DNA from 4 places in the Robertmurraya mangrovi genome. Region 4 is predicted to be linked to each of the others. Evidence: riboswitches for the same ligand, from Rfam matches in the RefSeq annotation. Region 4 holds a riboswitch; each other region holds the start of a gene.

Region 1 (8,049 bases), on a different contig from region 4:
TGCCAATAACTCTCCTGCCTTTTTCATCATTTCAATTTCCCTTTGTGATTTCAAAACAATCATTCTTTTCCCTGCCTCTCCTTTAAACAATATATGCAATAAGTTTTCATTTCGTCTTCCTTAATATTATCGTTGTAAAAGAGGAATATCAAAATTTTGAATTCACTTTTCATTGAACAACCGATGTCAAATTTTGTTGAAGTGAGAGGATTTATAGTTAATCAAACGTTTGATTAAATTTTAATAAAACCCCATGCTTATTAGAATTATATTAATCTATCCATGCAAAATATGTAGAATTTAAATAAAAAGCTGTGGCTTAAAAAATCACCTCAGCCTTGATTTTTTATTTAGCTGACAGGTACCTTACACCCCATTATTTCTTCAAAATGTTTAAGGGAAATTAACTCCTCATCCATATATTCATTTAATCCCCATGTTTGATTTAAAAACACTCGAGCTATGATTAATTTTCTATCCCCACCAATAGCCGCATCTTTTAAAGCAACAACACTCTCGTATATCTTTGTCATTAATTTTGCAACACGTTTGCTATGGTATGTCTGGATATCCACGTCCCCTTTTGACAAGAACACTAATAATTCTTTTAAGCTTTCAATCCCTTTGTATATAGGTTCTGTATGTTTAACTAATGTTTCAGGAAGAGCTTCAAGTTCTTTTAAGACCGTTTGTAAAAACCATTCGTGAACTTTGTATTTTTTTATTAACCTAAAAACCTCTAAACCTAATATATTAGCTGTCCCTTCCCATACCGTTAACACTTGGGCATCTCTTAACAGTCTTGGAGTTACGAAATCCTCAATATAACCATTTCCACCGTGCATTTCAATTGCTTCATGTGAGAAGTGTATAGCTTGCTCTGCTGATTCCATCTTTAACAAGGCAATTAGTAGTCTGTTCATGGCTCTATCTTTTTCTGAGATAGCCGAATCATCCCCGACCATTTGATCAAACATGGCAACTAGAGAAAAAACAGCAGATGTCTCTACCTCTTGCTTTGCAGCTAGTTTTACTAAACTTTCCTTTATCATAGGAAATTCTGCTAAGTACTGACCAAATGTATGACGTGTAAAAGCATATTTTTTAGCTTCAAGAAATGCCCTCTGCATAATTCCTATCGATGCAATTGCATTACAAACGCGAGATAAGTTTAGAGCTTCCATCATATAGTAAAAGCCTCTACTTGAATCTCCAACTACAAATGCTTCTGCCCCGTTAAAAACAACTTCTGCAGATGGAACGGCCCTTACTCCGAGCTTATCTTTTAATCTTCTAATTTCTAGATGATTTAATTCCCCGTTATCTTTACGCCATGGAACTAAAAATAAACTTAATCCTTTTGTTCCAGGAGGGGCACCTTCCATTCTAGCTAAAACCATTGCCACCCCGCATTGCCCTGCATTTGAGGCAAAATATTTCTCACCATAAATACGATATTGTCCATTTTCTAATACCGCTTTTACCTCATTTGCCCCTACGTCAGATCCCCCTTGACGTTCCGTTAAAAAGGTTGCTCCTTCAAACAACTCAACATCACCCGTTGAAACAACATGCGGTAAATATTTTGATTTAAGCTCTTCATCTGCATAATGATCAATCAAATAGGCTGTAGCCATTGTTAAGGTTACAGGACAATAAAATCCGGGTTCGGTTTGAGATAACAAATATCCTTGTGCATAGGAATAAATGTAGTTCCCTTTATGACCTAATTCAGGAATTTCCTTATGTACATAACCAACAATTCCAGCGTGATAGGTTTGCTCAACCGTTTTCTTGTAACCCTCGTTCACCCACACATGAGAAATATCATTTCCCATCTGATCATACTTAATCAGCTTAGGTTGCCCTTCTCGGTCCGTGTGGGCTGCCCTCTCATCAATCTCCGTTCCACAAAGTTCTCCAAACTGGTCTAACTCTTTGTCTGCCCATTCAAAAAAGGACTCATCTAAATATTGTTTAAGAATAAATTTCAAATTAGGATCTTCGTTATAAAAGTTCATCGTTCATCACCCTTTTAATAAAATAAAAACATTAACAAAATATTCTGTTAATTAATTATAACATTTCTATTAACACCAGACTTACCTATAAATGTAATTCACTACTTTTTGTAAACTAGTAATATAAATAGTTAACATTTGTGATAAAATAGTTATAAAATCACATAGAACAATCTGTTCTAAATATGGAACTATTTGAATTTATTTGATATGATTAAATTATATATAGACAAAGGTGTGTGAGACTTTATGATCGGTGATCGCGTTAAGAAACTTCGCCAAGAAAGAAAACTATCCCTATCAGAATTAGCTGAGCAAGCTGGGGTCGCAAAGTCTTATTTAAGTTCATTAGAACGTAACTTACAAAGAAATCCTTCTATACAATTTCTAGAAAAAATTTCTGCTGTCTTACATGTACCTGTGGACCATTTAATCCATGAACAGCCAAACAAGGATGAGTTAGATTCTGAGTGGCTTAAAATTGTAAAAGAGGCAATGGATTCCGGGGTATCAAAGGATCAATTTCGTGAATACCTTGAGTTTAATAAATGGAGAGCCAATCAAAGTAAATAAATGTGAAATAATGATATACTATGTATTGAACCTGTCTTGGCAGGTTTTTATTTTTTTCAAACAAAGGCTGTATTCGTAATGATTATTGTTATTTGTAAAAATCCAAAAGCCGATTTTTACCCTTAATAGTTAAAGAGTGCTACAAATTTAGATGGTAAGGCTTTTTCTAAAACTGATAACCTTTTAAGCCCAATAAAGCATGATATATTATAGGCAAAATTATATATGTGAGAAGCAACAAAGTTTTAGAAAAGAGCCTAAACAAAAAAGCATTTCTCAAAAGAAATATCCCTTTTAAGAAACACTTAGCTTTAACAATATTCATCTGTCTATAGCTTTAGCGATTCTCAATAGTCATTTCCTTCATGCCATTTTGACTTAGAAATTCTTTAATGTCTTCTTTTTGTAACCCTAACCTCCTAGCCTCTAATATCAGCTGCATCCATTCAAAGTCAAGTTCCTCGATGACCACTCTAGATTCAATCACATTCTTTCCCCCCAAAATACGATTCGTATTCCAGGCAGTCCAGCCATCATAGCGCTAGTTTCTAACTACCTTAGACCCGAGACTTTGCGTCCCTACCTTTCAATAGGTTTGCCTTTTTCTGTATCTAATGACTTGCTTCCTTACTCCCTATTTATAGTTTACTAGGTTCGGTTCATTATCATGCGGGTTTTTTGTCAATTATAAATATTTTGTGAACTCCTTTCTTCTACAATTCTTGTCATTTTTATACAATATTACGCTATCATATTCTTTATAAAGGTAAATAAGTCAAAAAGTCACTAGGGGGATTTAGACTTATTTGCTATTTTTCATCGAATAATTTTTTTGAACTTTGTCTCCATATAGGACTTTAGTCATTGACAAACTTGTCTTTTTGTTTATACATTTTTAACTTCTTGCTAGACATATTCACATGTATCCTTTCAAAAGTGATGGCATCAAAGAACGGATGATTGGTTAAATCGTTCCCACAAATCGGACAGGCCCACTCACCAAACTCACTACTACTATAAGAAGATCTTAGACACTTATCGCAATCTTTACGGTACATTCTCCTCACCTGTCTTCATGGTTTTTAAAAGCATGTTAACAAAAGAACCTTTATCACAAACAAATCAATCAGTGTTCGACCTAATGAACTTAGGATCATCCAACAAATCTTCTTATACTAAATATGCAATCAAAGTAGATTCATTCTAGGTAATAACACCTTCCTTACTTCAGTTCCTTAGACCTAAGAACACACCAAAACGTTCTTAATAATGAATTATATATTCTATTTTATTGGTTTCATCTATAAAATAGAATGGCACTCAGTTATTTTTGTTCATTTTATCGAACGATTAAATGTAAAAAAAACACTATATTGAACAGGGTAAACAAAAAAAAACGAGCCTTTATTAATTCCTAAGGCTCGTCCAACATATTTTTATTGTTTATTTAGGCTTACTGCGATTTGCGCTCCTACTTCTGCATTGTGTTTTACTAAGGCAATATTGGCTGTCAAGCTAGCTCCTTCAGTCAGTTCTTTCACTTTTCCTAATAAGAAAGGAGTAACCTTTTTCCCAGCAATATTATTTTCCTTTGCTTCTGCTAACGCTTGCTCAATAATATTTGTAATGAATGATTCCTCTAGTGCATCTTTCTCCGGAATTGGATTAGCAATCACTACTCCACCATTTAGACCTAAGTCCCATTTCGTTTTTAACATTTTTGCTGTTTCATTTGCATCTTCCACTCGATAATTTACATGGAAAGGACTTGTTCGAGTATAGAAAGCTGGGAGTAAATCTGTTTTATATCCGATAACAGGAACACCGTGAGTTTCAAGATATTCTAGTGTTAATCCAATATCTAAGATGGATTTTGCACCTGCACAAACAACGGCCACATTAGTTTGAGCTAATTCTTGAAGGTCCGCAGATATATCCATTGTCGTTTCAGCTTCACGGTGAACCCCTCCGATTCCACCTGTAACAAATATTTTAATATCTGCTAATGCTGCACAAATCATGGTAGCAGAAACAGTTGTTGCACCATTTTTCTTGTTAGCCAACAAGTACGGTAAGTCTCTTCTACTTGCCTTCTCCACTTCTTTACTTTGAGCTAAAAACTCTAATTCTTCATCAGACAATCCAATTTTTATCTTTCCATTTAATATAGCGATAGTAGCAGGTACCGCTCCCTTTTGGCGAATGATTTCCTCAACTTCTTTTGCTGTTTGTACGTTCTGTGGATAAGGCATTCCATGTGAAATAATCGTTGATTCTAGAGCAACAACGGGCAGATTTTTTTCTCTTGCTTCAGCAACCTCTTTAGAATATTCAAGATAATTATTTAACATATTTATTCTCCTTTAAGGAAATTTTATTTAAAAATATTGACTATTTGTTTCCTCTATTTTACTTGGACTCAAGTTAGAATTAACCGTTTCTTTTGATTGTAAAGTTAAGATCGAACAGGTCATTCCAACTTTACATGCATTTTCAATATTTACCCCTTTTAATGAAGCATACATAATCCCGGCTACCAAGGAGTCTCCAGCACCTGTTACGTCTACCACTTCTACTTTAGGAGGAATTAAAACCCCTGATCCAAGATCTTTCGTATAGTAGATTAGCCCTTTATCGCCTCTTGTAATAATGACTTTCTCTACGCCTTTTTCCATGATGATCTCAGCGGCTTTAAATAAATCAGCTTCACTGGAAATTTTATAACCTGCGAGAGCTTCTGCCTCGTCTTGGTTAGCAATTAGCCACTTAACACCTTTTAAGCTTACTGGAAGTCGCTTTACTTTCGGTGTGGAAACTGTTGTTATACAAACGGGAATATTCTCTATTTCACAGCGAGTGATTATTTTCTCTAAAACATCTGCTGGGAAGTTTGTATCTATCATCACCAGTTCTGCAGAAGCAAAGTAACCCCACTTCTCATCTACAAAATCAGGATTAATGGAATCATATATAGACATACTAGCAAATGCCACTTGTAATTCTCCATCTTTATCAAGAACAGCTGTGTAAGTACCTGTTGATTGATTAGGAAGTTTTTGTGAAGGATCTACTTCTACAAAAGTTGCTGTTTTTTCGAGTAGCCATTTCCCCTCATGATCCTCTCCAACTACAGTCATTAAGGAAACATCTACATCCAGTCTCCCCAAATTCTCAGCTATATTACGTGCCACTCCACCACAAGAGGCGGAGCTATTAACAGGATTAGATGTGTGATTAACTAACTCTTCTAGCATCTGAAACTTTCTATCAATATTTGCTCCTCCTACGCAAAGAACTCTCTTTTTCTTTGGGATTACATATGCTCTACCTAGGAGTTTTCCTTGCTTTGTTAAAGAAGATACATAACCTGCAACAGCTGAACGAGATAAGCCAGTCTTGTCCGCAAGGTCATTTTGTGAAATAAAAGGATCCTCTTCAATGAGATTCAAGATTAAAGATTCTTTTTCACTCATGGTTTATCGCTCCCAAAATTATTAACAACACATGTCCTTATTATAAACAAATGTCTAAAAATGATGCAAGGTATTTTCTAACAAACCTTAATTTATGTATCGATAATAGCTTTACACGTATTGTCAATATTGATTATTGAATATTTCGTGAATAATAATTGTCTATAATGTGAACTTTGTCATATAATAATACCAAGATAATCCAATACGAAAGGGGTATTTCCATGACGGTGATTCATGTAATTAATTTTACAGTTCCGATTGCATGCATGTTTTTAGCTGGTGTTTTATTAGATCGTATGTGCAAACCGGAAGTACCGAAACAAGAAGTTAACGAGTAAATAAATCTATCAATAGTTTAATTACGAAAAGACGCATAGGTTTATACCCCATGCGTCTTTATTTTTAATTATTAATTTCTCGGTAATATAAGTATTTCTACACGTCTATTCTTCGCTTTACCTTCAGTCGTTTTATTAGAAGCAATCGGGTTAAATTCCCCAAATCCCTTTGCACTAAACCAACTAGGATCTAATTGATCGTTTTCCAACAGAATCTTCATAAAATTAATCGAACGCATCACACTTAATTCCCAGTTTGATGAGAACCGTGCATTCTTGATGGGAACATTATCCGTATGACCACTAATAACAATATTTCTAGGTGGACTCATGACTAACAAGTCTGATATTTCTTCAGCAATTTTTAAGTCCTGTCTTCTTACTTCATCACTTCCTGACTCAAACAACACGTTGTCACGAATCATTACTAGTAACCCTTCGTCAGTCATGGTCGCTTCAAGTTGGTCACTTAACTTCTTATCTTTTATGTAAGAGTTAACCTTTTTCTCAATCGACTCAAGCTCTCTCTTATCTGCTTGTTTAGCCAACATTTCCCGTTTTTCTTGATCAATCTTTGCTTTCTCTTTTTTATCCGTTTTCTCTTGATCTTCTTCTTTTTCTTGCTCATCAGGTGCAGCAGCCTTATCTTCTGGTATTGGACTCGGATATTCGAATATTCCCGTACCACTAGAAAATGCTTCATTAAATACTTCTGACATTGCTTGGAATTTTTTTGCGTCCAACGAACTCATGGAGAAGAGTACGATAAACAGGGCTAGTAAAAGTGTCAATAAATCCGCATATGGAATTAACCATGACTCATCAACGTGCTCTTCATGATGATGCTTTTTTCCCCGCTTACTCATCTTTCTTCACTTCACCTTCTGCAAGGATTTTTTTCCTTTCACTTGCTGGTAAATAGGACGCTAATTTTTGTTCAATAACCCTTGGTGCTTCCCCTTCTAGGATGGATAAAATTCCTTCAATCATCATGTGCTTAATCTTTGATTCTTGCTTTGACTTACGTTTTAATTTGTTCGCAAATGGGTGCCAAAGTACATACCCAGTGAAAATCCCTAAAAGCGTTGCAATAAATGCCGCACTAATGGCTTTTCCTAATCCATCAATATCATTCATATATTTTAACGCGGCAACCAGACCTACTACCGCTCCTAAAACCCCTAGAGTAGGAGCATATGTACCGGCTTGGGTAAAAATTAATGCACCGGCTTGATGTCTCTCTTCCATTGCTTCAATTTCTTCTGTCAATACATCACGAATGTAATCCGCACTTTGACCATCAACAGCTAGAGATAAACCATTTTTCAAGAAATCATCATCGATTTCATTCGTTTTTGTTTCTAACGCAAGTAAACCTTCTTTTCTAGCAAGTTGAGCCCAATCTGAGAACATCTTAATTAACTCAACGGGATCCATTAGCTTTTTTTCTTTAAATAAGATTCCAAAAAGCTTGGGTACCTTTTTTATTTCATCGGTTGGGAAGGCAATGGTTACTGCCCCTGCTGTTCCTAGTAAGATGATTAGAATCGCTGCTGGATTCAACAACGCTGCTGGACTAACTCCTTTAAAAAACATACCTACTAGAACTGCTACAAATCCTAAAATGAGACCTATTAATGA
Region 2 (8,049 bases), on a different contig from region 4:
ATGGCAATAAGCTATTTGCGGTTGTAATCTTCTTTATTGCAATCTACTTCTTTTACCGAAAATAAATGTTTTGGAGGGTTTTCTTAAAGTTATGCTTTGAGGAAACTCTCTTTTTTAAATAGGGTCTTTTTGAAAAATGGTTGTTTATGTCAACGTTTATATTACTGAGTGGAGCGGAAAGGAACGGACAAAATTATATGCAGAAACAACATGAAACAGTCAATAAATAAAAATCCTATTGACAACAAAAGTTATAGTATGATAATTTAATACTTGTATTTTAACACTCTACCAATTTAGCAAACTAAAGTAACGAGAGGAGAAACACAACATTATGAATGCGGTAGTTATTGCTGTCTTAATCATGCTAATTTTAAGTCTACTACGAGTGAACGTTGTATTTGCACTAATTGCAGGGGCATTAGTAGGTGGACTTACAGGCGGATTATCTATAGATAAAACCATCGAAGTATTTACGGGAGGATTAGGAGGAAGTGCATCTGTTGCATTAAGCTATGCTTTACTAGGTGGATTCGCTATCTCCATCTCAAAAACAGGCTTGCCTAACCTCATTGTAGAATCAGTACTAAAAATGGTTGGTAAAAACGAAGAATCAAAAGCTAAAACGTACTCAAAAGCTCTTATCATCTTATTTATTCTATTAATGGCTTGTTTCTCTCAAAACTTAATTCCAATCCATATTGCTTTTATACCAATCCTAATTCCACCTTTATTAAAGGTAATGAATGAATTAAAGATTGATAGACGTTTGATTGCATCTGTACTAACATTTGGCTTAACGGCTCCTTATATTTTATTACCAGCGGGCTTCGGAAAAATATTTCATGACATTCTAGCAACAAATATGGCTGAAAGTGGACTAGCTATTAACGTATCTGATATTCCAAAAGCTATGCTTATACCAACAGCGGGTCTCTTAGTAGGATTAGTAATTGCTGTTTTCATCTCTTATCGAAAAAGTAGAGAGTATGAGCAATATGAAGCAGTCCAACTTGAAAGTACTAAATATTCAAAGGTAGGAATTATCTTTTCAATTCTAGCGATTGTAGCTGCTCTAGTTGTTCAAATTGTTTTAGATTCGATGGTTTTTGGAGCACTGGCAGGAATTGTGGTTATTTACTTAAGTGGCTCCATTAAATGGAGAGAAGCAGATGACCTATTGACAGAGGGTATGAAAATGATGGCATTCATTGGTTTTGTCATGTTATCAGCTTTTGGATTTGCCGCTGTATTAAAAGAAACAGGGCATGTAGATGAACTAGTCAAACAAGCGGCTGCTATGATTGGAGGAAACCAGTCACTTGCTGCGATTTTAATGCTATTAGTAGGTTTGTTAGTTACTATGGGAATTGGCTCTTCATTTTCAACGATTCCTATCATAGCTACTATTTTTGTACCTTTATCACTTGAGCTCGGGTTTAGTCCGATGGCAACTATAGCTTTAGTTGGTACAGCTGCTGCACTTGGAGATGCGGGTTCTCCAGCATCAGATAGTACATTAGGGCCAACATCTGGGCTTAATGTAGATGGACAACACAATCATATTTGGGATACTTGTGTACCAACCTTTATCCATTACAATATTCCGCTTATTGTATTTGGTTGGATTGCGGCAATGGTATTATAATTTAGACAGCTTCTCTTTTGGGAGCTGTTTTTGTATTATAGGTAAATAAAGGTTGTTAACATATGGATGGTGAAAAAAATGTACTTTGGAAAGGAACGTAAGAATTTAGACAGTCGGGTTCCACCGGATCAGAATGTTACCACTGGATTTCCTGTCCTTCATCACGGAAATGTCCCTTATTACTCTGATATGTCTAAATGGAGTTTAAAAATATTTGGGGCAGTTGAAGAATCAATTATATTCAGTTATGAAGAATTTATGAACTTACCTCAATATGAGTATACGAATGATATTCATTGTGTGACGGGTTGGTCTAAATTAGATAATGTTTGGAAAGGGATCTCTGTAAAAGAGTTGTTGAAACATATATCCATTTTAGAAGAAGCTAAATATGTTATTTTACATGCTGAAGAAGGCTGGACAACAAACCTACCATTAGAGGATTTCATGAAAGAGACCAGTTTACTTGCCCATAGTCATAATGGTGAAATCTTAACGCCGGAACATGGATTTCCGCTTAGAGCGGTCATTCCCCATCTGTATTTCTGGAAAAGTGCTAAATGGGTAAGAGGAATTGAATTCTCGGCAGTTGATAAGCCAGGATTTTGGGAAAAGAATGGCTATCATATGTACGGAGATCCTTGGCGTTCACAGCGTTTTGAATGGGATTAACAAAATAGAAAAACATATAGAGGCTCACTGATTCTTTTTGCCTCTATTTTTTATTTACAATAGATCTCATTGATAAAGGGCTTTTGGCAGTAATTGTCGAAAACTACATAGTTATAGTAGTAAATATTTCATGGTAGGTGGATATTGTTTATGAAACGTAAACGTAAGATTGTTATTTTCGTATTATTACTCCTAATAATAGCAGCATTTGTTCCAACTCCTTATTACATTTATGAGCCTGGTTCAGTAGAAGAACTATCTGCAAAAGTTAATGTTGAAGATGGGAATAAGAACGCTAAAGGTCATTTTTACCTCACAACTATATTTTCAATAGAAGCTAGTAATATCTATCACTTGGCTTATGCATTACTTACCCCTTATACAGAAATTAAAAAAACTAGCGAGGTTCAAGCAGATCTATCGGACGAAGAATATTCAAATTTACTGTCATTTATGATGAGAGATTCTAAACAAAATGCCATAGTAGCAAGTTTTAATCAAGCTAATGTTAAAACAAATATTAATTATCAAGGGATTTTTGTAAAAGGTATTAGAGAGGATTCCAAGGCTAAAGGGGTACTTCAAGTCGGAGACATCATTACGATGGTTGATGGGAAAAACATAATAGAAGTACAAGAGTTTACTAGATATTTGGATGAAAATAAAAAAGTAGGAGATTTAGTGAATTTAGCTGTTCAAAGAAATGGTAAAACCGTGACAAAAGAAGTCGAGGTTATAGGTCTACAGAATGAAAAAGTCGGTCTAGGAATCATTCCAGAAGAGGATTTTACCGTTACAACAAATGATAAGAAAGTGGAGCTGGATAGTGAAGATATCGGAGGTCCTTCTGCTGGTCTCATGTTTTCTTTAGAAATATTTAATCAGCTCACATCCATTGACTACACAAAAGGCTATAAAGTTGCAGGAACGGGTACAATAGACCATATGGGTAATGTAGGTCAAATAGGTGGGATTAAGCATAAGGTCACATCAGCATCCAGAGAAGGGATAGATATCTTTTTTGTCCCCAAAGACATCAATGAGGTAGATGCAAATGAAAAAGATGCTTTAGAAGAAGTGAAAGAAAATAACTATACCTTAAAAGTTATACCCGTAGCCTCTCTAAAAGAAGCTGTAGATTATTTGAAAACAATTCCAGAGAATAAGAAGTAAGGAGAAAGCTGTCTGTACTATCTATATTGATAGTAACAGACAGCTTTTTTTAGCATAAGCTTATCATTGGACTGTTAAAGTTCTAAAACCTTCTGCTAAATTCTATACCTTTAAATCTATCGTTTGCCCCGAGGTAGGATGGGGTGCTTGAAGCATCTGGACAAGTTGATTTTGGTCCTGTTGGGCAGTATCCATTACCTTCTTTAGTAGCGATATACTCACTTTTTCAGCAAGAGCCGCTTGGTTCATACCTATTGATAATGCAGGTATATTCAAAAAATCACCTCCCATCCTTATATCGACTAATTCTTACCATTTATCAGTCTTTAAGAAATTTTTATTGTGGCCTGGGAGGAAATGACTATTTATGTGTAAATTTGTTGAAAATTGTTGTAATTATGATGCTAAAGTTTTATATTTTAATTATACAAGTGTAAAAGGGCAAACTTATTGAAAAATAAGGACGCAAAGCCACGAGTCTAAGGTCACGGAACTATGACGGTCGGGTTGCCAAAAAGGATTGGATCCTTGTTGCACATAGGTTAATGGTTGTATCTTCCGTTGTAACTAAGTATCCACCAATCTTTTTTTTGAACTTTTTTTATCTTAAAATTGGAAGGTGGAGGCTTGCAGTGGGTTTATTATTTGGTACAGTTGAGTATTTTGAAAGTGAATTAACGAGTGGCAAACAAACGGGAAATGAAGTCCCTTCCCAAATCTATTTAAATTTAGAAAAAGAAATAAGGTTTGATTTTATTTGCGACGAACAATTACGATCACAATGTTTACAAAATTTAACGATTGCCTATAAAAAATTAACCGATTCTAGATTAGCTGTTTAATAAAGACATTAAAGCAATACTCCTGGAGTGTTGCTTTTTTTATAAGGAAATATTAAACGATTTAATCTTCAAGTAATGTTACTAAATCATATGTGCTTATGTTTAGAAGTAAATTTAAGCCATATTCTTGTATAAGAGAACAGAACCATGCCTGCTTAGAATCGGTAAGAGAATTCCTAAAAACAATAGTGGTAAAACCGAGGTAACCTGAACTACTACTCTCTTCATAAACCATCTGTAGTTAGTCACTCCTTACGTTATATAGGATTTGATCTAGACGGAAGCCATTCCTTTAAGTAGATAGGTAACCCCTTCTTAGCCGTAAGACCTGTATGTCCACTTGGTAGTAACTCATATTTTTTATCCTCACTTGAGGCTAGCTCTACAATTGGATAGGTTTGCTCTTTTGGTACTAGTTGATCAAAGTCAGAAGCTACTACTAGTAAATTAGATTTGATATTTCTTAAATCAACTGTCTGATTATTAATTTTTAACTCTCCTGTGACTAACTTGTTATGTTTGCCTAAATCATTTACAAGTTGCTTTAATGTTGCTCCTGGGAAAGGAATATGGCCGCTTGTCCATTTATTAAACAATATCCATTTATCAACATAATGCTTCTCATACCCTCTATTTAACAAAGATAAGTAATGACTAAAATAAACAGGTGCGGTAACTAATCTAACTCCTGCTTCAATAAAGTTGGCGGGGATGAGGCCGATAGTATCAATGAATTCATCGAAGTCGATTTTTTCGTTTCTAAGTGCCAAAGCCCATTTGTCATAAGCAGGAACAGTAGAAAAATCAATTGGAGTAACAGTAAGAATCAAATTTTTAATGGGTTCAGTGGCAATGGCAGTGTAGATAGCTGCTAAAGTACCACCCAGGCAAAAACCCATTACCGTAATATCCTTCGCCTTGGAATGTGTTAAGGCTTTTTGGACACCTTTTTTTATAAATCCCACAATATAATTATCTAAAGTAATATCTTTGTCCTCGTATCTAGGAATTCCGAAATCGATTAAATACACATCATATCCTTCATCCACAAATGCTTCTATCAAGCTTATATTTGGGCTTAAGTCGAGGATAAAAGGTTGGTTCACTAACGAGTAAACTAGAAAAAGTGGTGTTTGGAACTTTTTCTTTTTTGCAGGATAATACCATAGGGTTGTCTTATTCTTTTTCCAAATGGACTTTCTAGGAGTAGTAGCAGAGGGAGGTTCGTGACCTCCGAACACACTCCAAAAGCCTTTCCAACGTAGTATCTCTTTATTTCCTTCCACTAGTATTCTCCTTTTTAAGAGCAGTCAACAGAGAATCAAGATTACTAGAAGAATGATTTTGCAAGATTAAGTTCAGTTTTTTAATTCTTTTAAGGGATTTTTGTTGGTTTGTTGAAATATTTTCATTACTATTATCGAAGTTTTCAATGGTTGTTAAATGTTGAGTTTCGTTTTCATCCAGTTTATCGGTAATGTTCGAACCCTTTTTTAATTTTCTTACTAATTCATTTAATTGATTGATCTGCTCTTCTATTGCTTCTAATTTCTCTTCGTTTTGAATAGTTAACTTTGCAAGGGAAGCAACGTCACCCTTTGTTGGAAAGTTAAAGGGGATAGATAAGGTTTCCACTTTCTCTTGGATGTTTTTAATAGCCTTTGAATAGTGACTGCTCTGATTACTAAATAATTGAATAATTTCCTCTTTGTTTAAGCATTCTTTTATCCACTCATTTATTTGATATTCAGCTTTTGCTCCTAACATCTTCAATAATTTATAAAATTCATCTTTATCTGCCATGTAATCACCCTTTTTAACATTCTTTTTTCAAGGAGAAAAGATACTTCTAAGTACCGTTTAAGCTACTATATGCTTAAGAACATGATGAACCCTGTCTCCTTTTAAGCCTCACTATATTATAGACAAGCATGTTTAAATACGTGCCAAAAATGGGGCTTGGCCTTTGCCTTTTTATTAAGTTGGATATAATAGGATAAATTTCGCTAATGATGAAAAAATAACTATAGTGGAGAAGAAAGTGAGGATAAACATTTGGATGAGCAAAGTATAAGGGAGGTTCTAGAATATATGGGATTTTGGAGTCTAGCTGCTGGTCTACCTTATAAATTGTCACTACACAATTTAGTAGAAGATATCGACCCTGATGTTCTAGAGCTATTTATTGATTTATATGACATGGAGGATGAAGGGACACTATCATGTAATCATTTTTTATTTCACTTACGAACATTTTTATATACTTACAAATACAATGATTTGCCTTGTTTTAACTTGCCCCATTGAATACATAAAAAGCTTCAATTAGAGAACAATATAGTTGAATGGACAAAAGGAGGGATACATATGGATAAAAACGCAAGAGGTTATGTACAGGACACTGTCTCTTCATTAAATGAAGCTAAAAGCAGTTTACAGCAGGCATTAAATACAGTTGAAAAAGGTTCTAACCGTGACCGTATTGAACAATCAATGGAAGCCGTTAATCAAGCACTTCAGCAATGTGATCAAACGGTTGATATGTTAAAGCAAGTATAAAAATTAAAGATCTTAAAAGCTAACCAAAGGGTAACTTTCCGAGGTTAGCTTTTTTATATGGTCAAATATGAAAAGGCTTTCTTCTAAGGACCCCTTTATATAATCACCTCTTAGCCCACTCCAAATGGGTACTTGCTGCATATGAAGTAGTGTAGGGTAATGTTTAGAATGAAATAAGGAGGTAACCCAATGTATCATGTTAGAGGTCCACAATATCATCAAAATAGCCGCTTTTTCTTTGGAGCTCCATTTTTGGGAGGTTTATTAGGAGGAGTTGCAGGTGGATTAATAGGTGGAGCGTTATTGGCCCCTCGTCCGGTATTCTACGGTGGTTTCCCGCCATATGCTTATGGTGGATTCCCTGGATATGGATATGGCTATGGCTTCGGTGCACCTTATATTTAGGTAAATATAGATAAAGAATGGTTTAGGGTAGAACGAACAAACTCGTAACAAAATGGCCTAAAATCCGAAAAAGCTCTCTACTTTGTAGAGGGCTTTCACTGTTTTACATCCATCTCAAGCTAAGGGTTAAATGACAACAGTCAATATTATTCGTTTTTGAAGTGAAAATTAGCTTTAATCCATCAGGTGTATAGGATATTTCAGGCATGGTTTGAACCCCAGTTGACTTAATCATACTAGTGACTTTCTCCATTTTTGACTCTTGTGCAGCACTCATTAACTCGGAAGAAAACTCCCTTGAACTAGACATTCTTTGTAACAACAAACTAGCATCTTTCATGATTAATTCCATTTGCTTTGCAGAGGAAATAAACTGAGTTGGATTGACTGAAGGGAATTGACGAACGTAATGATATGGATAGTAATAGGGAGAGTAGTAGATTTGATTGTTTGAGTGTATGTAGTGATGACTTTGAGAAGGCGTGTAACGCATTCGATTGGATGGATAAAAATTATACATTTATTCATCCCCTTTCTAAGTTCTCTAAAATTCTCCTTTATTAACATATGAATTTACAGGCTTATCTTATTCTGGCTTTAAACCCTTAGATTCCTTTTTATATTAAGTATGTATTCTTTTACATTACGTTACATAATACAGAATAAAAGATAATTGAAGGGAAATAGAAAGAAAAGTGGAATTATTAAAAGAGAGGCTTAGTTAAGTTTGAAGGGAGCAAGCCTTTATGG
Region 3 (8,049 bases), on a different contig from region 4:
CAAGGGAGAACACCAGTAACGGGGTCAGTAATCTTAAAGGGAGATGTAAATAAAGGGGCAACTAATGAAAACAATACCAACCTTGAACCAAAGGCACTGGTAGAAATGGAGGGTATTGCTGTTTTTGATAATGAGAAGCTAAAGGGATTTCTTACCCTAGAGGAGAGTAGAAATTATTTCTGGACACAAGAACTCGAAGAAACAACCTTGAGTATTCCTTGTGATGATGGAGAAGAAGAGGGGGAAAATTATAATGCTCTTAAAGTAGTACATACACACTCTAAGATTAATGTTGAATATCGTGGAAGTCAGCCAGTTGTAAAGGTCCAAGTAAATGCTGATACCGAATTATTGACGACGCAGTGTAGAAAAGACTTAACTCAATTACAAACGTATAAAGAGTATGAAAGAGATGCAGGGAAGTATGTGGCTGAAAATATTAGAAATACAATAATCAAGGTTCAAGATGAGTTTGGTGTAGACATTTATGGATTCGGAGAGGCTCTTCATAGAAGTGATAATAAAAAATACAAACAAGTGAAAGATGATTGGAATGAAGAGTTTAGGAGAGCAGATGTAGAAGTAGATGTTGATATCTTCTTAAGAAGGTCGGGTATAAGAACGAAATCATTTTTAACGGATTTGCCTAAAACAGAAGAGAATGAGTAGGATTCCTCTGATTTTGGTAGACATCCGCTGTATGATAGGCTAGTATCAATAATAGTTTTTAATCATGTCTCGGAACAAATATACGAGTGACAAGTAAGGTGGTACTTTTATGAGTGTGGCTATATTAAATGAAGTAAAGCCGTTTATACAAGCGGTATGGGAAAAAGAAGGATTCGGGCAGCCTACTTCGATTCAAGCAGCTGCAATCCCTGTCATTTCTAAAGGGAAAGATGTTATTGCTGAATCTCCAACAGGAACAGGTAAAACTCTAGCCTATTTATTACCTATTTTAAATAAAATTGACCCAGAGAAGAGAACGGTTCAAGCAGTCATCCAAGCTTCCTCACAAGAACTAGTGATGCAAATTTTATCAGAGGTACAAAAGTGGGGAGAGGGAAGTGGTATCCGTGCCGCTTCATTCATCGGAGGAGCTAATGTTAAGAGACAGCTGGAGAAATTAAAGAAAAGTCCTCAGATTATTATCGGGACTCCTGGTAGAACGCTAGAACTGATAAAGCAAAAGAAGATTAAAATGCACGAAGTAAAAACAATTGTGTTGGATGAAGGAGACCAGTTATTAACTCCGGAGCACTTGCCAACTATTAAAGAGATTATAAAGTCATCCCTTGCTGACAGGCAAGTAGTTTTATTCTCAGCCACTTTGACAGACCATGCTGTAAAAATAGCAAGAGAACTAACATCTGATGCCGAAGTGATTAAAATTGAGAAGGATGAAACCATACAATCAGCAGCTGTGGGTCATATTTATTTTCCTGCTGAGCAAAGAGAAAAAATTAAATTACTAGAGAAGATTTCCCGTCTTGAGGGAGTCAAGGCATTAGTGTTTATTAAAGATATTGGGAGCTTAACTGTTACTCATGAAAAGCTTGCCTTTAGTGACATTCATGCATCGCTTCTTCATAGTGATTTAAATAAAGATAAAAGAAAAAATGCACTTAAAGACTTTAGAACAGGAAAGACAAATATGCTCCTAGCAACAGACGTTGCAGCTAGAGGGTTAGATATTAAAGGTGTTACACATGTTGTCCATTATGATTTTCCAAAGGACCTTTCTCAGTACGTTCATCGCTCAGGAAGAACAGGCCGTTTTGGTGCAGAGGGAACTGTTATTTCATTAGTGACTGAGCGTGAAGAAAGAGAACTAAAGAAGTACTGCCGTGAGATAAATGTGGAACCTCAGAAGAAGAGGTTTTATAAAGGTCAAATAGAGGATAGCCAAGCTTAAATCATGTTTGATAAATAATGAAATACGTGCTCAATGGACCTTGGGGGTCTCTTTTCCTGGGGTCTATTTGCTATTAGTTCCGTTTAATGTACATAAATTTTTACAGTCTGCCTGTTAGAAAAAAATTCGAGGTGAATCAATATGAAAAGTGGAGTAATTAGTCTAGGAGAGGCATTAATTGATTTTATCCCAATGGATGAAACAAACCTTGTCTATCAAAAAAGTCCTGGAGGAGCACCTGCGAATGTTTCAGTAGGAGTGGCCAGACTAGGACTGCCTTCAGCATTTTTAGGGAAAGTTGGACAAGATATTCTCGGCAAATTTTTAAAAGAAACGTTAGAAGGTTATGGAGTAAATACAACGACAATGGCCATGAGTGAGGAAGCTAGAACAGGAGTTGTATTCGTTACCCTTGGTGAAGGCGGGGAAAGAAGCTTTGACTTTTACATTAACCCAAGTGCAGATACCTTTTTATCCACGGGTGATATAAAAGAAAGTGATTTCAACTCTGCTCGAATTCTGCATTTTGGTTCCATTTCGCTCATTCATGAACCATCTAAGTCCGCTACGCTAAAAGCTATAGAACTTGCCAAGAAGAACGGTGTGCTCATTTCATATGACCCGAACCTGAGATTGGGATTATGGGAAAGTGAAGAACAGGCCAAAGAGAGTATTATGGAGCTTCTATCTGAGGCAGATATTTTAAAGATTTCTGAAGAAGAGCTAGAATTTTTAACAGGTGAGAAAGAAATTGACAAGGGAATTGAAAAGCTGGCTCCTTATCATATTCCCTTTATTGCCATTACCTTAGGGGCAGAGGGAAGTGTTCTAGTAACGCAAGCGGGTAAAGTGGAGGTTTCCGCTATGAAGGTGGAGGCTGTGGACACAACGGGTGCGGGAGACGCATTTGTTTCTGGGATGCTTTATTGTCTTCATGAGCGAGAAAAAGGTTTAGAGGATTGGAGTCTAGAGGAAATGAAAGAGCTAGGTCGCTTTGCCAGTGTTTCAGGGGCTTTAGCTGCTTCAACGAAAGGTGCTATGACAGCTCTTCCAACACTTGAAGAAGTGAGAACCATCTTATCCCGTTAATAAGTATATTAGAGGGCATCCATATAATAAGGATGTCCTTTTCTAGCTTTGAGTAGGTATCCAGTATTTTTTATTTGACGGAATTGCTAGAATATTTTATAAATAAAGCATCACAAGATGAAGGGGAACACTTTTACTATGGAAAACTCACGCCTAAAGAAATTACATGATGAATGGCTAGTTGAAGCAACAATAGATGAAATTCAAGAGAAACTAGCTAATGGTGAAATATCATCAAAAGATCTAGTGTTAATGTATCTATATCGAATTGGCCAGTATGATAAAGACAAAATTAATTCTATCTTAGAAGTAAATCCAGAAGCACTACACATTGCAGCAGCTCTTGATGCAGAAAGAAAAACAAAAGGTCCAAGAGGCCCTCTTCACGGAATACCGGTGCTAGTAAAAGATAACATAGATACAGCTGATCACATGCATACTAGTGCAGGTTCTCTTGCTCTTGAGAACTCTTATGCCCTTGAAGATTCGCATGTTGCTAGCTTACTTCGCGAGGCAGGGGCCATTATTCTAGGGAAAACGAATATGACAGAATGGGCTAATTTTATGACTGAAGGAATGCCTAGCGGTTATAGCTCTAGGGGCGGACAAGTCTTAAACCCGTATGGACAAGGGAAATTTGATGTAGGTGGGTCAAGTGCAGGTTCCGGTGCGTCGATTGCGGCAAACCTCGCTACCGTTGCAGTAGGTACGGAAACTTCAGGTTCGATTTTAAGTCCTGCAAGTCAAAATTCCTTAGTCGGAATTAAACCGACAGTCGGTTTAGTAAGCAGAAGAGGGATCATTCCTATTGCTCATAGCCAAGACACGGCTGGACCAATGACAAGAACGGTAAAAGATGCAGCTTACTTACTGAATGTCTTAACGGCTCATGACGATAGAGATCCGATTACATTAACGAATGCGAAATTAGTCAATGTAGACTTTACTCAGTTTTTAAACCCTGAAGGATTAAAAGGGGCACGTGTAGGAATAGCAAGAGAAACGTATTTTGACTACTTAAAAGATGGACAGAAGGTAGTGTTGGAGCAAGCCATTGAGAAGCTTAAAGAACTTGGTGCTGACGTTATTGAAAATATAGTGATTCCTTCCACCAAATATGAGTGGAGCTATGATGTACTTGGGTATGAATTCAAGTCTGATCTTAATGCATACCTTAAGGGCCTTCCGTCGTACGTCCGTGTACGCACGCTTAAAGATGTCATTGACTTTAATAATCAAAACAGTGAGCGAACTTTAAAGTATGGCCAAAAAATATTAGAAGAAGCGGAAGCTACATCTGGAACCTTGACAGAGGAAAAATATCTTCAGGCTTTAGAACAAGATATATACCATTCCACTGAACAAGGAATTGATTTTGTATTAGCAGAACACCAGTTGGATGCAATTTTGTTCCCTAATAACTTTGGTGCTGGTATCCCAGCAAAAGCTGGATATCCATCCATCACCGTCCCAGCTGGTTATACAGAAGAAGGAGAGCCAGTGGGAATTACTTTTACTAGCCATGCTTTTAGTGAAGGAAAGTTAATCGAGCTAGGATATGCATTTGAACAAGGGACCAACCACCGTAAACCACCTGAGTTATAAGTTAAAATCTGGTCTATAGCAATATTGTATAAGGCGATTCTCGGTAACCCATACTACCATTGAAGTATCCAAAAAGGAGACGAGGTACATGGGAAGAACCAAACTTGGAAATGCTAACGCACAAAGGAACAATAACAAAAAACGAGGAAAAACTAGCTCAGAACTAGTTGAATTCTCAACAACAGAAAAAGATGAAATCATCCCTAACAAACCAGTAGGGAAATAGGATCGTTATTTTTATCCCCTCATAATTGGAGGGGATATTTTATTTACTATATGGTTATATTTTTAGGGCCATTTTCTTAAGATTTTAATCTTAACTACATTAGAACACCTGAGTTGATTGTAGCGGAAGGCACTTGACTCCAGCAGGAAATAGAGAGAATGGGAGACCCCACAGGCGGTAACGCCGAGGAGGCTCCCATCTCTCCCTGCGGAAAGCAAGTGCCTGGAGCGGAAAGGAACGGGCAACATAATTAAGTCTTTTAGAAATAGAAAGGTTGGTAACTTTTTACTTATCAATTTCGCCCTAATAACTTACTTTTAACCCATATAATGGATATCCAAATTCACGTTTTGTCCATGTTAAATAGGTCCATAATCAGCTATAATTAGAAAAAATAACCGAAAAAGGCAAACTTGTTGAAAAGCAAGGACGCAAAGCTATGGGCCTAAACGAGCAATGTTGCTTGCATGGTTGCCAAGCTGCCGGACTCCTTCAAAGGATGTCTTGGCATCAATGGAGGAGTAGACAACATGAACAGTAGAATCAACAAACTTAGCCTCATTTTCTTATTAGGACTTGGATTAATGCTATCAACCATACCTTCAAAAGCAGAAGCAAACGTTAGGGCACCACTCTCAACATGGCTATGGGATACAGCTAAAATCCAGACTAAAGGTGATGAAATACTTAGCTTTTTAGAAAAGCAAAATGTGAAACAAGTATACCTACAAGTCAACTCACAAATTCCCGTATCCGCCTATAAACAGTTTATAAGCAAAGCTTCTAGAAAATATATAAAAGTTCATGCATTAGATGGGGCACCTGATTGGGTCTCACCAAATGGTGGACAACATTTAAAAAGCATGTTTGACTGGCTTCGTGCTTATCAAAGACAAGCTTTACCACAAGAACGTTTTTCCGGTGTTCATCTTGATGTTGAACCATATTTACATTCTAGTTGGAACTCGGATTATGATAACTCAGTACTGGCTTATCAAAAAATGCTTTCTAATGCCAAGGTCTATTCGGGGCAATTAAAATTACCTCTTGGAGCAGATATCCCCTTTTGGTTTGATGAAAAAATGTACAATAATTCTTACGGCAAAGGGGACTTAGCGAGCTGGGTCATTCGAAATGTTCATTATATCTCAATTATGGCCTATAGAGATCAAGCAGTAGGTCCAAATGGAATTATTGAGTTAGTAAAAAACGAAGTGAACCTAGCAAATAAACTAGGAAAAGCTATCATCATCGGAGTTGAAACAGGACAATCCTATGAAGCTCAATATGTGAGCTTTTATGAAGAGGGGCAAGCATATATGTTTAATCAGTTACAGCTTGTTCAATCAGCTTACTCTAAAGTTAGAAATGTATCGTTTGCGATTCACTATGTAGATAGTTGGATGGCAATGAAGCAGTAAACGTCAGGCCGGATACGGTCTGGCTCTTTTTTTGGCAATAAATAATAAAATTACCAAAATTTATTATCTACTACCTTGCAATGTTCACTACTGTATATTATTATAGTAGCTGTGGAAAATATTACTAAGTATTAGTGGCTATTGATTAATATCTAATAGTGATTAAAACAGAGTAGAGGATGTGTATTCCTTGAATGTGCAATTTAAAAAAGGTGTTCTCGAGTTGTGTGTGTTAATTCTGATTTCAAAAAAAGATCAGTATGGATATGAATTAGCTCAAAATATCTCGAATAAGATTGAGGTGGCTGAAGGAACACTTTATCCGTTATTAAGAAGGTTAACAAAAGAGGATTACTTTACAACTTATTTAGCAGAATCTACTGAAGGACCTCCTAGAAAATATTATTCAATTACAGATAAAGGCAACGAATATATGAAAGATTTAGTAGATGATTGGAAGCAATTCTCTAATGCAGTAAATCAATTTATTGAGGAGGGACTTCATCATGAATAATGAATTTTTAAAAAGACTTGAGACACTGTTAAGTAAAGTTCCAGAAAGTGATCGACGGGAAATGCTATACGATTATGAGGAACACTTTCAAATAGGTTTAGCCAATGGGAAAAGTGTGGAAGAGTTAACGGCTGAATTAGGAGATCCGTATGTCATAGCGAGAGATTTACTGGCTGATTATCGAGTAGGTAAGGATGAAGTTGTACAACAGACAGAGGAGCAAGTTCAAGAACAAGTACAACCTTTTCAAGAACAAATTCAACCAGAACAACAACCGCAACCTAGCCAACAAGAAGTAAACAGTAAAGAATTAACTATGGATGAAAAAGCAGAGCTGGCAGCACTTAAAGCTGCACTCTATAAACCAGCACCTATTCCAACTCCGATGGGAACATCTGAGCCGACAAGATCAACATCAGGTCGTAGTGCGTTTGGTTCTTTCATGGTAGGAATGAGTTTACTGTTGTTTAATCTTATTTTTATCGTAGGACCGGCAGCAGGAATATTTGCAGCTTATATTTCTATTTGTGCAGTAGCCCTTGTGTTTACTTTGTCACCTTTAGTGCTTATTTCTTCCTCGTTTCTAGGTTTTAGCCACGAAAGTTTAGCGGTAAACTTTTTCGTATCACTCGCTTTAACTAGTTTAGGTATGTTAATGGGAATCGGTATGATGTATGTTGGAAAATATTTATTTAAGGGATTAGCAGGGTATACAAAATTAAACGTTAGAATGGTGAGAGGAGGTAGAGCGGCTTGAAAAAATTTGTCCTAACATTAGTTGTACTATTTGTTATTGGAGTCGCAGGAACACTTGTTACTCTAAATGTGTCAGGTGGATTCTCCCTAGAAAAATATGATGTAAACGATAAGGTAACGGTTAATAATCAAAATATTAATGATATCAACATCAAGTTATCATCAACTGACATTACTGTACTACCTACATCAGAAAATGAGATTTCAGTAGAATTAAAGGGAAAAATTAGTAAGAGGTTAAAAAATGATTTGAAACTTGATGTTAAAGAAAAGGGTAATACTTTAGATATATCATTGTCAGGGGAAGATCAAATCAAGTTTAATATTGGAGTTCTTATTGTTGAAACCGAGGTAAACGTTTTATTGCCTGAAAAAATCTATGAATCTATAAATGTTCACACTTCTTCAGGAGAGATTGCGATTGAAGGGCTTCAATCAAAGGACTTTATTCTAGATGTGAGCTCAGGTGAGATTATTGCTGAAGATTTAAAAGCGGAAAGAATAATGAAATTTAGTGCTACTA
Region 4 (8,049 bases):
TCTTACTTTTAAAGATAGTCTCTCTGGACTATATTACCTCCTCTTTAGATTTGTCTCATCGAAGTGAGTTAGGAAATATCTCCTGTAGGTAGAGTTAGTTTGAACTTTAATGAAACTTTAGTGTTTGTATTAAAGAATCCTCCCTAAACCAAAAATTTAATCTAATCACTCAAAAAAATAGGCAGCATCTCATAGAGAGATACTGCCTATTGATTTAAGTATAAAATTAAATTCGTTTCGCTCCAATATATCTTGGCTTCCAATAGCTATTTGATAGAGTATCGACTTTAACTCCTCTACTTGCACTATGTATAAACTTCCCTTTGCCTACGTATATAGCAACATGTGATACTCCTTTTCCATAAGTGTTAAAGAAAAGAACGTCACCTTTTTTCAAGTTTTTCTTAGAAACTGATTTTCCTTTTTTATAGATATCTCTAGAAGTCCTAGGAATAGATTTCCCTGCCTTTTTAAAAGAATATCCCACAAAACCAGAACAATCAAAGCCTTTAGGAGTTGTCCCACCGTACTTATACGGAGTGCCTATGTACTTATGACCAATATTAGCAGCTTTTGCGCCATGAGAAGTTGCTTCTACTTTAGAATTTCCTATTAAACCACTAAATAGTAGAGTCATTGTTAGAATACTTGCTAGTAATATCTTTTTCATAAGAGACCTCCAGATGACTTAAGAATTGCTTTATCTGTTCTTATTCTCTCATGAATTATCTGAAAATTACTTTACAGTTTCTTTCAAATTTCGTTACAAGTGTGTTACAGGATGTCTAATATATTGACAAGAAGAGTCAAAATTTGTGTTATTCTCTTTATAAAACATTAAGAGAGAGCAGATTCAATCCACTCCCTCTCTATTTTATTACTTCATTTCAAAAGTAACTTTATAAGTTCCTGGTACGGTTGGTAATGTTACTGTACCATATGTTAGATCATTAATAGGAATTCTGTAGGTTTTTTTACTTCCTTTAAAGACTAAAACTGCTGATTCTGATTTGTAGTCTTTTTGATTATATACTCTAGTTACATAATTTCCATACTGATCTTTTACATTTAATACACCACTGCCCCAATTACTACTTGATGCAGGCAGATAAATACGTTGTCCTGCGTAAAGTTTCGTGTTCTTCTTAAAGGAGATACTTGCTTTTAATTGATCACCGAAAGTAACTTTCATGTTTTTAGAAACCTTATTACTTGGTAACTGATATTCATAAACCCAATTATCATTTACAAGTACATTTGATGACAGTTCAGTATATGTCATGTTATTAAGATAGACATTCGTTACAGGACCATTACTATCATATAGCGAAAGACTTGATAAATGATTAAAGTTATTAAAATTAAAAGCTGCTCCTATACTTTGAATATCCAACTTATTACTTCCAGATGGCTTAGTTGTAAAGCTAATTAAAGATAAATTTTTTGAGCTAATGTTAATAGACTGCTTTTTATCATCAATTTTTTGACTTTTTAAATATAGGTTATAGTATTTTTCTGAACCTTTTGCTTGAACTTGCATATTATAAGTGCCTTTTGGGACAAAGAACTTTGATTCACCATAAAAGCTTCCTAAATGTAACATCTTCTTATTTGAGTCTATCTTTGTGATAGATAGATTGGTTGTTTGTACATCTTTAGTAGGGTAATTAATAATTATTTCAGAAAGCGAAGCTGCATCTAGGGTAATAGTCTTTTTATTCTGCTTCTTATTAACTTCAAGATAGAATACTTTATCCTCTACTCTTATTGTTCCATAAATAGTAGAATACTTATCCCAGTTTAGACCGGAGAATTTGTATCCATTTGATGTTTTTGTCTCTTTAATATTGAAGTTTCTATAAGAATAATCTGTCTTTTTTGAACTGTTTTTCTTTACATATGTAAAATATGTATCAATATAATTAGCATTCTCTATACCTTTAAATGCTACTGAAAACTCTCCATTTGCACTTCCTTTTACAGTTAAAGAAAGCTTTCCTTTAACACCCTTATAGGTTCCAGTAATTGTAACCTTACCTGACTTCACAGGTAAAAGGAATCGCCCATCAACAATTTTCAAAATTTTTGAACTTGAAGAGGTTAATTTTACATCCTCAATTGGTACATAACCATATGTTTTATCTTGGTAGGTCACCTTTGCATCTAAATAATTGTCATACTGGCTATCGCCAACATAAATTGTTTTATTATCTAGTATAAGCTCCAATTTAGTAATTTTAGATTTTTTTGGTGCGCTTTCGATTTTGATTGTTGCAGAATTTGATTTTACTGGCAGCAAGCCATTCGCACTGGCCATACTAGGTACTGAAAAGGAAAGTATAAGCAGCGCAGTCAGAAGCATTCCAACGAATTTTTTCACCTTAATTCCACCTTCTTCTCTTTTATGGTAATAACAGGAATATTATACAGGACATTCCTGGAGGTGAAAAGATAATTTTCCTGTGTAGTATAGTAGAAACTTTAATGCATTTCTTTACAATGGTTATTTTCCAAAACAATGCATTTACTGGTAAGAATTTAAGAGCTGATTTTTACACTATTATAGGTCAACCAGTCCACCAGTCCTAAGCTTTTTCTAAATTAATCTCTATATAGTAACTATTCTTATAGTTAGATTTATATAAACTACAAGTAACCAAATTTTATATGCCTTTACAAATATAGGAATGACAAAAAACGATAATTATTTTAAAATAGAATAGTTATAGATTACTATACGAAGAGGGATTAATATGAGTAAAAGGGGTTTAAAATTACTACTTATTCTTGGGACATTGTTTCTAATCATTTCTAGTATTTCTCTAGAGTCCGTTTCAGCAGCAACAGTTAACACGAAAAAGAGTCGTGTGACCTATACTCTGAAAGATGCTAATGGCAAAAGCTATCAATTATATGTAATAGGGTCAAGTGAAAAGAAAAAAAGAGCATCGTATGATGATTCCGATTTTGCAATGGTGTGGGCCGGAGCAAATGAAGGTGATTTAATGTACCACGGGAACTATAAGTTTTATATTCGAAAAAGTGGCTCAAAGTCTGTGACCTATACTGGGTATCAAAAAAAGGGATATACATATAACGCAACACGAAAAATGATGTACATGATCCCTTCCAAATATAAGGGACAACCAGACCTGTTTGCAATTGCTTCAACTGAAAGTTCTAACTTTGAATTCGTTGATATATATTACATCTCAAAAGGGAAATTAAAGAAAGCAAAGCATGGGTTAGGTTACACATTAAGGCCTCAGAATATATATAAAGATGGGTTTAGAATTGCAAGTTATAACAACGCTGTAGCTAAATGGGATGTTTTAGAACTAAAGTTTAATTCTACTAGAGGTACTTTTACGAAGGTTAAATTAAAAAAGTATAATTTTGATTCGCTCTCTTATAAGGATTGGAGAAAAGATTGGAAATAATTCAATGGTAAGGCAGAACCGTAATTTAGGTTCTGCCTTTCATTTTGCCGAGGTCTACTCAGAGCAAATTAAATTAAATTACCAAACATATGGATTTCCATTAGCTGTTGATTTCGCTTTGTTGTGTGGCATTAATCCTTTTTTATCCAGATTTAACCAATACTTTGATTTTGCAGGATAAAAATAGCTGTAGAAATTAAAAAGCTTGTGAGCTGAAATAGTGAAATCATCAGCATACATACGAATGTTAAATCCCACGCTTCGTCCATAATGATTTTGTTTATTAGCCACTGGATCATTTGATATACGATAGTTAATCACGTTTTTCAAATTATTGGTTTGGTCAATTCCAAAAGCATTAAAAGTAACAACCTTATTAAAGTTACTTGGATAGTTTTTAGCTGTTGCTTGAGCTAAATAACCACCTAAAGAATGTCCTACAATGGTGATATTATCACTTTTACCCGCATTTCTTTCAAAAAGAGCATATGCTTGTAACTTTTGATAGTTATAATTGCTTGTTAAGGCTCTAGAATTATGATACCAGTCAGCCGTGTCATCGGAACCTCTGTATGAAATTACAACTTCTTTTGTACGATTATTTTGGAACGCATAACCTTGGAAGCCAGTATCCTTATTAACCAAAGCATCTATCATTTTCCATTCAGTTGCATGTAGATAATCCGAACCGATAAATGTTTTAGGAGTAATCTTTGCACCACTTGAAGTTTTGGCATACATCCCTAAATACTTTTGAGTGTTTTTTAAATCTGCATAGAAACCACGCTTCCCATTAGAATTTAATTTACCTACAATGGTAGGCACACTACTTCCAACCAAGTGGTTAATATCGTTGTAAGCAAGACCTGCAAACATGATATATTGGCTTGTTTTTAATTCATATGAGTAAACATCAATGCGATTTTGTGCACTGGTCCAAAACACTTGTGCATCTAAATACTCAAATAATCGAATGGGTACATATGAGGTACCCTTTTGGTTCACGGAAGCTGCAGTTAATGTTTTAGTAGTTTTCCCATTGGTGTTAAGTGTAATAGTATTAGTTCCAATTTTATGTGAAATAATTCCTGTTCGATAAGGGTGTTTAAAGGTCACCGTTTGTGTAGATTGGTCCCATCGAACCTCTAGTCCTAATTTCTCCGCAATTGTCCGAAGAGGCACCAAGGTACTTCCATTAATGGTGATAGAAGCACTATTAACCTTCTTACCATCAACATATATTGTCGGAGCAGCAGCTTGAGCATCGTTAGATAGGCTAAACCACATTAGTAGGATTAACCCAACACCAACACTTAATAAAATTTTCTTCATATACCAGTCTCCTTTTCATACTTAAGGTCCTAACACATTAGAATTTTACCATCTCTATTGTCCTATATAAAGGAAAATAACTCCAAAACAGTAATTGCTATTTCTTAATTAAAATAGGCAGAGAAATATTTTAAATATTTTCTCTGCCTATTATTGTTATTATTCAGTTATTGAGTCTTGAGCACTACCTGAATCAGGAGATGTTTCTGTTGAGTCACCACTCGGGTGTTGTGTATCTTCAATAGGAGCATGTCCATCAGTTGACCCGTCAGATCCTTCACTTGGAGCCTGTCCTTCTGTTGTTTCTGTCTCTTCTTCTTTAGGAGCTAACACTTCTTTCTTTAGTGTTTTTGCACGCTCAATCTCAGCTTTTGCTTTTGATTTTAACTCATTTACTCTTTCAAGAAGTCCTTTAACTTCCACCGCACTAGCTTTAAATTTCTTGTGACCTAATTGCTTTACAACTGTTTTTAGCTTATTGATTTGAGCATTAAGCTTCCCTTTGAAGCTATTATATTTTGATGAAACTTCCTTACTTGTATACTCATTTTCAGACTCAACATTAGCCTGTTCTGCCGTGTCTTGTTCAGTTGTGTTTTGTTCTGTATTTTGTTCAACTGTCTCTTGTTCTGGATTTTGAGTAGTTTCTTGCTCTGTTTCTTGAGTAGTTTTTTCATCTACACTAAAATATGAGTCAATCGATTTTGATACTTTAGCAATCTCTTTTTCTATTGAATTTAAACGTTTTTCTATATTTTTTGCTTCTTTAGATACTATTTTAACTTTATTCTTAGATTTCTTTTCTTCTTTTACTTTCTTTTCTTTTGTTTGCTTTTTTTCATTGGTTTGTTTTTCTTCTTTAACAGACTTACTTTCTTCCTTTTTGTTACCTTTTTCTTCTTTTACTGGTTTCGATTCTTCCTGCTTTGGCTTTTGTTCTACCTCTTTTGTTTCTTCGACCTTATGTTTGTTTCCCTTGTCAGGACCCTTAGCATCAGCCATAGATGCTGAGCTAAACACAAAAGTCGCAGCAGTTAATCCTACAAATAGTTTTGAATACCAATTTCTTTTCATTACGTTTTCCTCCTTTTGGTAAACGGCAGCTGGCTGGCGTAGGAATTAGTCCCTTAGCCCCTAAGCTTTGTGACACCAGGTTTCCCGGGTTGTACCTTTATAGATATAATATACCACCTCTATAGGATCTTTGATATACGTGTGTTATGGGTACTTTGTACCATTTTAATGTTTGGTGACAGGCACCTGAAATATTACCGTAATTCAAATTTAAAATACTGAAATAGATAGTTGCATATAGTAAAAAAGATTGGGGATATACGCTCCCCAATCTTTTTGTTATGTTACAGAAATGTTGCAGGTGCCTGTCACCTTTAATGTCACCTTTAATAAACTATTTTACTACTGTCGTCGTTGTTGGGCTTTTGTTGCCTTTTGAGTCTTTTGTGTAGACGGTGATTTTTGTTTTTGATTTTTGTTTTGGAATGTTTATATAGTAGTAGCCTGTTGATGTGCTTTTCTTTTGCGCTAGTACTTTTCCATTTGCTGTTATATATACCGTCGTATTAGGCTCAGCTTCCCCGCCGATTAGACGAGAGTCTGATGTAACTTCATTAACAATTGCCTTGAAGTATTTACTTTTTAATACGTACAATTTGTATGGATTTTTAGCAGAGAACTCCTCTTTGATAGGTGAAACACTAATATAAAGAACTCCTGATTCTATAGCTTTATAAAGTAGCTCTACCGGCTTTTTCCCCCAGTTTGTTTTATCTTTTAGTTTCTTACCATCTTTATCGTAAATGGTTAACTTGTAATCATAGACTAAATCGGATAAAGTTACGGAAATTTTTTCTCCTTTTTTCACCGATATTTTATAGTAATCTTCATCTGTGACTGTACTGATGATACCTTTGAAAGACTTTCCTGATTTTAACGAAACAGCATATTCTCTAACATCATTAGGTTCCATTGTCTTTTTATTATGTGTTACTTTTGCTGTTGGGAAAGTAGCTAAAATTTTATAGCTTTTTGTTTTCGAATACTCTTTTAAGTAAGATTTAATGTGAATAAAATATGATCCAGCTTCATTTACGTTGTAGTCAATGTACTTTGCATTTTTCCCTTTGGAAAAGCTCCCAGAAAGCTGATTTCCTTTTTCATTGTATAGTTCCATTGAATAAGAGAACGGTAGGTTTTCAAGATTAACACGGACTTGTCCCTTTTTTGCCACCTTTAATTCATATACATCTACATCATGTTGATATTCTAACTTTGCATTAAATGGTTTTCCCGATGTAAGTGCGTACGCAGTTTCTTGTGTATCGTTAGGCTCAAATGATTTGTCATGACTTACTTTATCAGGGAATGTAGCCTTGAATAGATACTCTGTGTCTTCAGAATATTGATTTTTAGGTGAGTAAACCACTACATAATATCTTCCTTTATCTTTAACAGTATGAGAGACATGATCCCATGACGTTAAGAGACTCGTTCTCAGTTCACTAAATTGCTCATTATAAACTACCACTCTATAATCATATGGTAGATTATCAATCCAAACCTTTATTTCTCCTGCTTTTTTCACATCTAACATATATACATCTTGATCAAAAGATGAATCAATTGTTGCTTTATAAATTTTCCCTGATTTCACTGAATAAGCATTTTCTTTTGTATCATTAGGTTCCAAACTACTATCATGAACAGTTGTATCAGAAGGGTAAGTCACTTTTAATTTGTATTCTTTAGAAGAAGAATATGAACCATTACTTTTTACTTGTATAAAATAGGTACCAGCATCAGATATTTCATATTCCGCCATACTAGCTTGATCAGCGTTGTCGTAATTTTTTCTTAATACATATAGATTATTTGAATCCGCATCGAACAATGAAGCCTCGTAATCAAATGGAAGATTTTCAAGGCTGACCCTAACTGTCCCTTCCTTTTTAATCTCAAACTTGTACCAATCATCATCTTTTCCATGTTCAATTTTGGCGTAAACAGGTTTACCAGATGAAATAGTTACTGCTTCACTTGCTGTGTCATTTGCAATTGGATCATTTGCTGCATTAACAGTAAATGTAAGATGACAAACTAAGAAAATTGTAATAACCAAGCCTCTAAAAAACGGTTTCATTGTTTATTCCTCCTGTGAAGTTTAATTGGTGAGTGCCATTTACCTATCGCCAATCGATTACCTTAATAATTCCATTATATGAAATATATGACTAGAATTAAATAATTCCAATATAATTTC

Evidence for each region. A riboswitch is a leader RNA that binds a small molecule or an ion and turns the genes downstream of it on or off. The one in region 4 is predicted to bind cyclic di-GMP.
Region 1: another riboswitch for cyclic di-GMP. It lies ahead of SM124_RS17530 (anti-repressor SinI family protein); the one in region 4 lies ahead of SM124_RS09010 (hypothetical protein).
Region 2: another riboswitch for cyclic di-GMP. It lies ahead of SM124_RS10075 (hypothetical protein); the one in region 4 lies ahead of SM124_RS09010 (hypothetical protein).
Region 3: another riboswitch for cyclic di-GMP. It lies ahead of SM124_RS20085 (amidase); the one in region 4 lies ahead of SM124_RS09010 (hypothetical protein).

What each region holds. Positions count from the first base shown of each region.
Region 1 covers NZ_JAXOFX010000014.1:28,271-36,319, reverse strand. The annotation lists gene map (type I methionyl aminopeptidase) at 1-63, opposite strand, end outside; gene SM124_RS17540 (acyl-CoA dehydrogenase family protein) at 351-2,021, opposite strand; gene SM124_RS17535 (helix-turn-helix domain-containing protein) at 2,271-2,594, shown strand; gene SM124_RS17530 (anti-repressor SinI family protein) at 2,932-3,081, opposite strand; cyclic di-GMP riboswitch class I at 3,112-3,204, opposite strand; gene SM124_RS17525 (hypothetical protein) at 3,452-3,652, opposite strand; gene SM124_RS17520 (pseudouridine-5'-phosphate glycosidase) at 4,031-4,945, opposite strand; gene SM124_RS17515 (carbohydrate kinase) at 4,973-6,067, opposite strand; gene motB (flagellar motor protein MotB) at 6,480-7,274, opposite strand; gene motA (flagellar motor stator protein MotA) at 7,267-8,049, opposite strand, start outside.
Region 2 covers NZ_JAXOFX010000005.1:104,636-112,684, reverse strand. The annotation lists gene SM124_RS10100 (DMT family transporter) at 1-65, shown strand, start outside; gene SM124_RS10095 (Na+/H+ antiporter family protein) at 335-1,648, shown strand; gene SM124_RS10090 (sulfite oxidase-like oxidoreductase) at 1,727-2,320, shown strand; gene SM124_RS10085 (SepM family pheromone-processing serine protease) at 2,471-3,493, shown strand; gene SM124_RS10080 (YjfB family protein) at 3,596-3,769, opposite strand; cyclic di-GMP riboswitch class I at 3,924-4,008, shown strand; gene SM124_RS10075 (hypothetical protein) at 4,126-4,335, shown strand; gene SM124_RS10070 (alpha/beta fold hydrolase) at 4,593-5,621, opposite strand; gene SM124_RS10065 (hypothetical protein) at 5,608-6,138, opposite strand; gene SM124_RS10060 (hypothetical protein) at 6,427-6,642, shown strand; gene SM124_RS10055 (hypothetical protein) at 6,703-6,894, shown strand; gene SM124_RS10050 (hypothetical protein) at 7,084-7,299, shown strand; gene SM124_RS10045 (YuzC family spore coat inner layer protein) at 7,403-7,819, opposite strand; gene SM124_RS10040 (DedA family protein) at 8,046-8,049, shown strand, end outside.
Region 3 covers NZ_JAXOFX010000019.1:17,421-25,469, reverse strand. The annotation lists gene SM124_RS20110 (Ger(x)C family spore germination protein) at 1-669, shown strand, start outside; gene SM124_RS20105 (DEAD/DEAH box helicase) at 779-1,915, shown strand; gene SM124_RS20100 (carbohydrate kinase family protein) at 2,057-3,004, shown strand; gene SM124_RS20095 (amidase family protein) at 3,143-4,609, shown strand; gene ypzF (protein YpzF) at 4,698-4,835, shown strand; cyclic di-GMP riboswitch class I at 5,232-5,322, shown strand; gene SM124_RS20085 (amidase) at 5,366-6,256, shown strand; gene SM124_RS20080 (PadR family transcriptional regulator) at 6,447-6,770, shown strand; gene SM124_RS20075 (HAAS signaling domain-containing protein) at 6,763-7,527, shown strand; gene SM124_RS20070 (DUF4097 family beta strand repeat-containing protein) at 7,524-8,049, shown strand, end outside.
Region 4 covers NZ_JAXOFX010000004.1:279,614-287,662, reverse strand. The annotation lists gene SM124_RS09030 (C40 family peptidase) at 227-670, opposite strand; gene SM124_RS09025 (hypothetical protein) at 878-2,380, opposite strand; gene SM124_RS09020 (hypothetical protein) at 2,754-3,440, shown strand; gene SM124_RS09015 (alpha/beta fold hydrolase) at 3,519-4,772, opposite strand; gene SM124_RS09010 (hypothetical protein) at 4,932-5,846, opposite strand; cyclic di-GMP riboswitch class I at 5,868-5,952, opposite strand; gene SM124_RS09005 (pre-peptidase C-terminal domain-containing protein) at 6,181-7,929, opposite strand.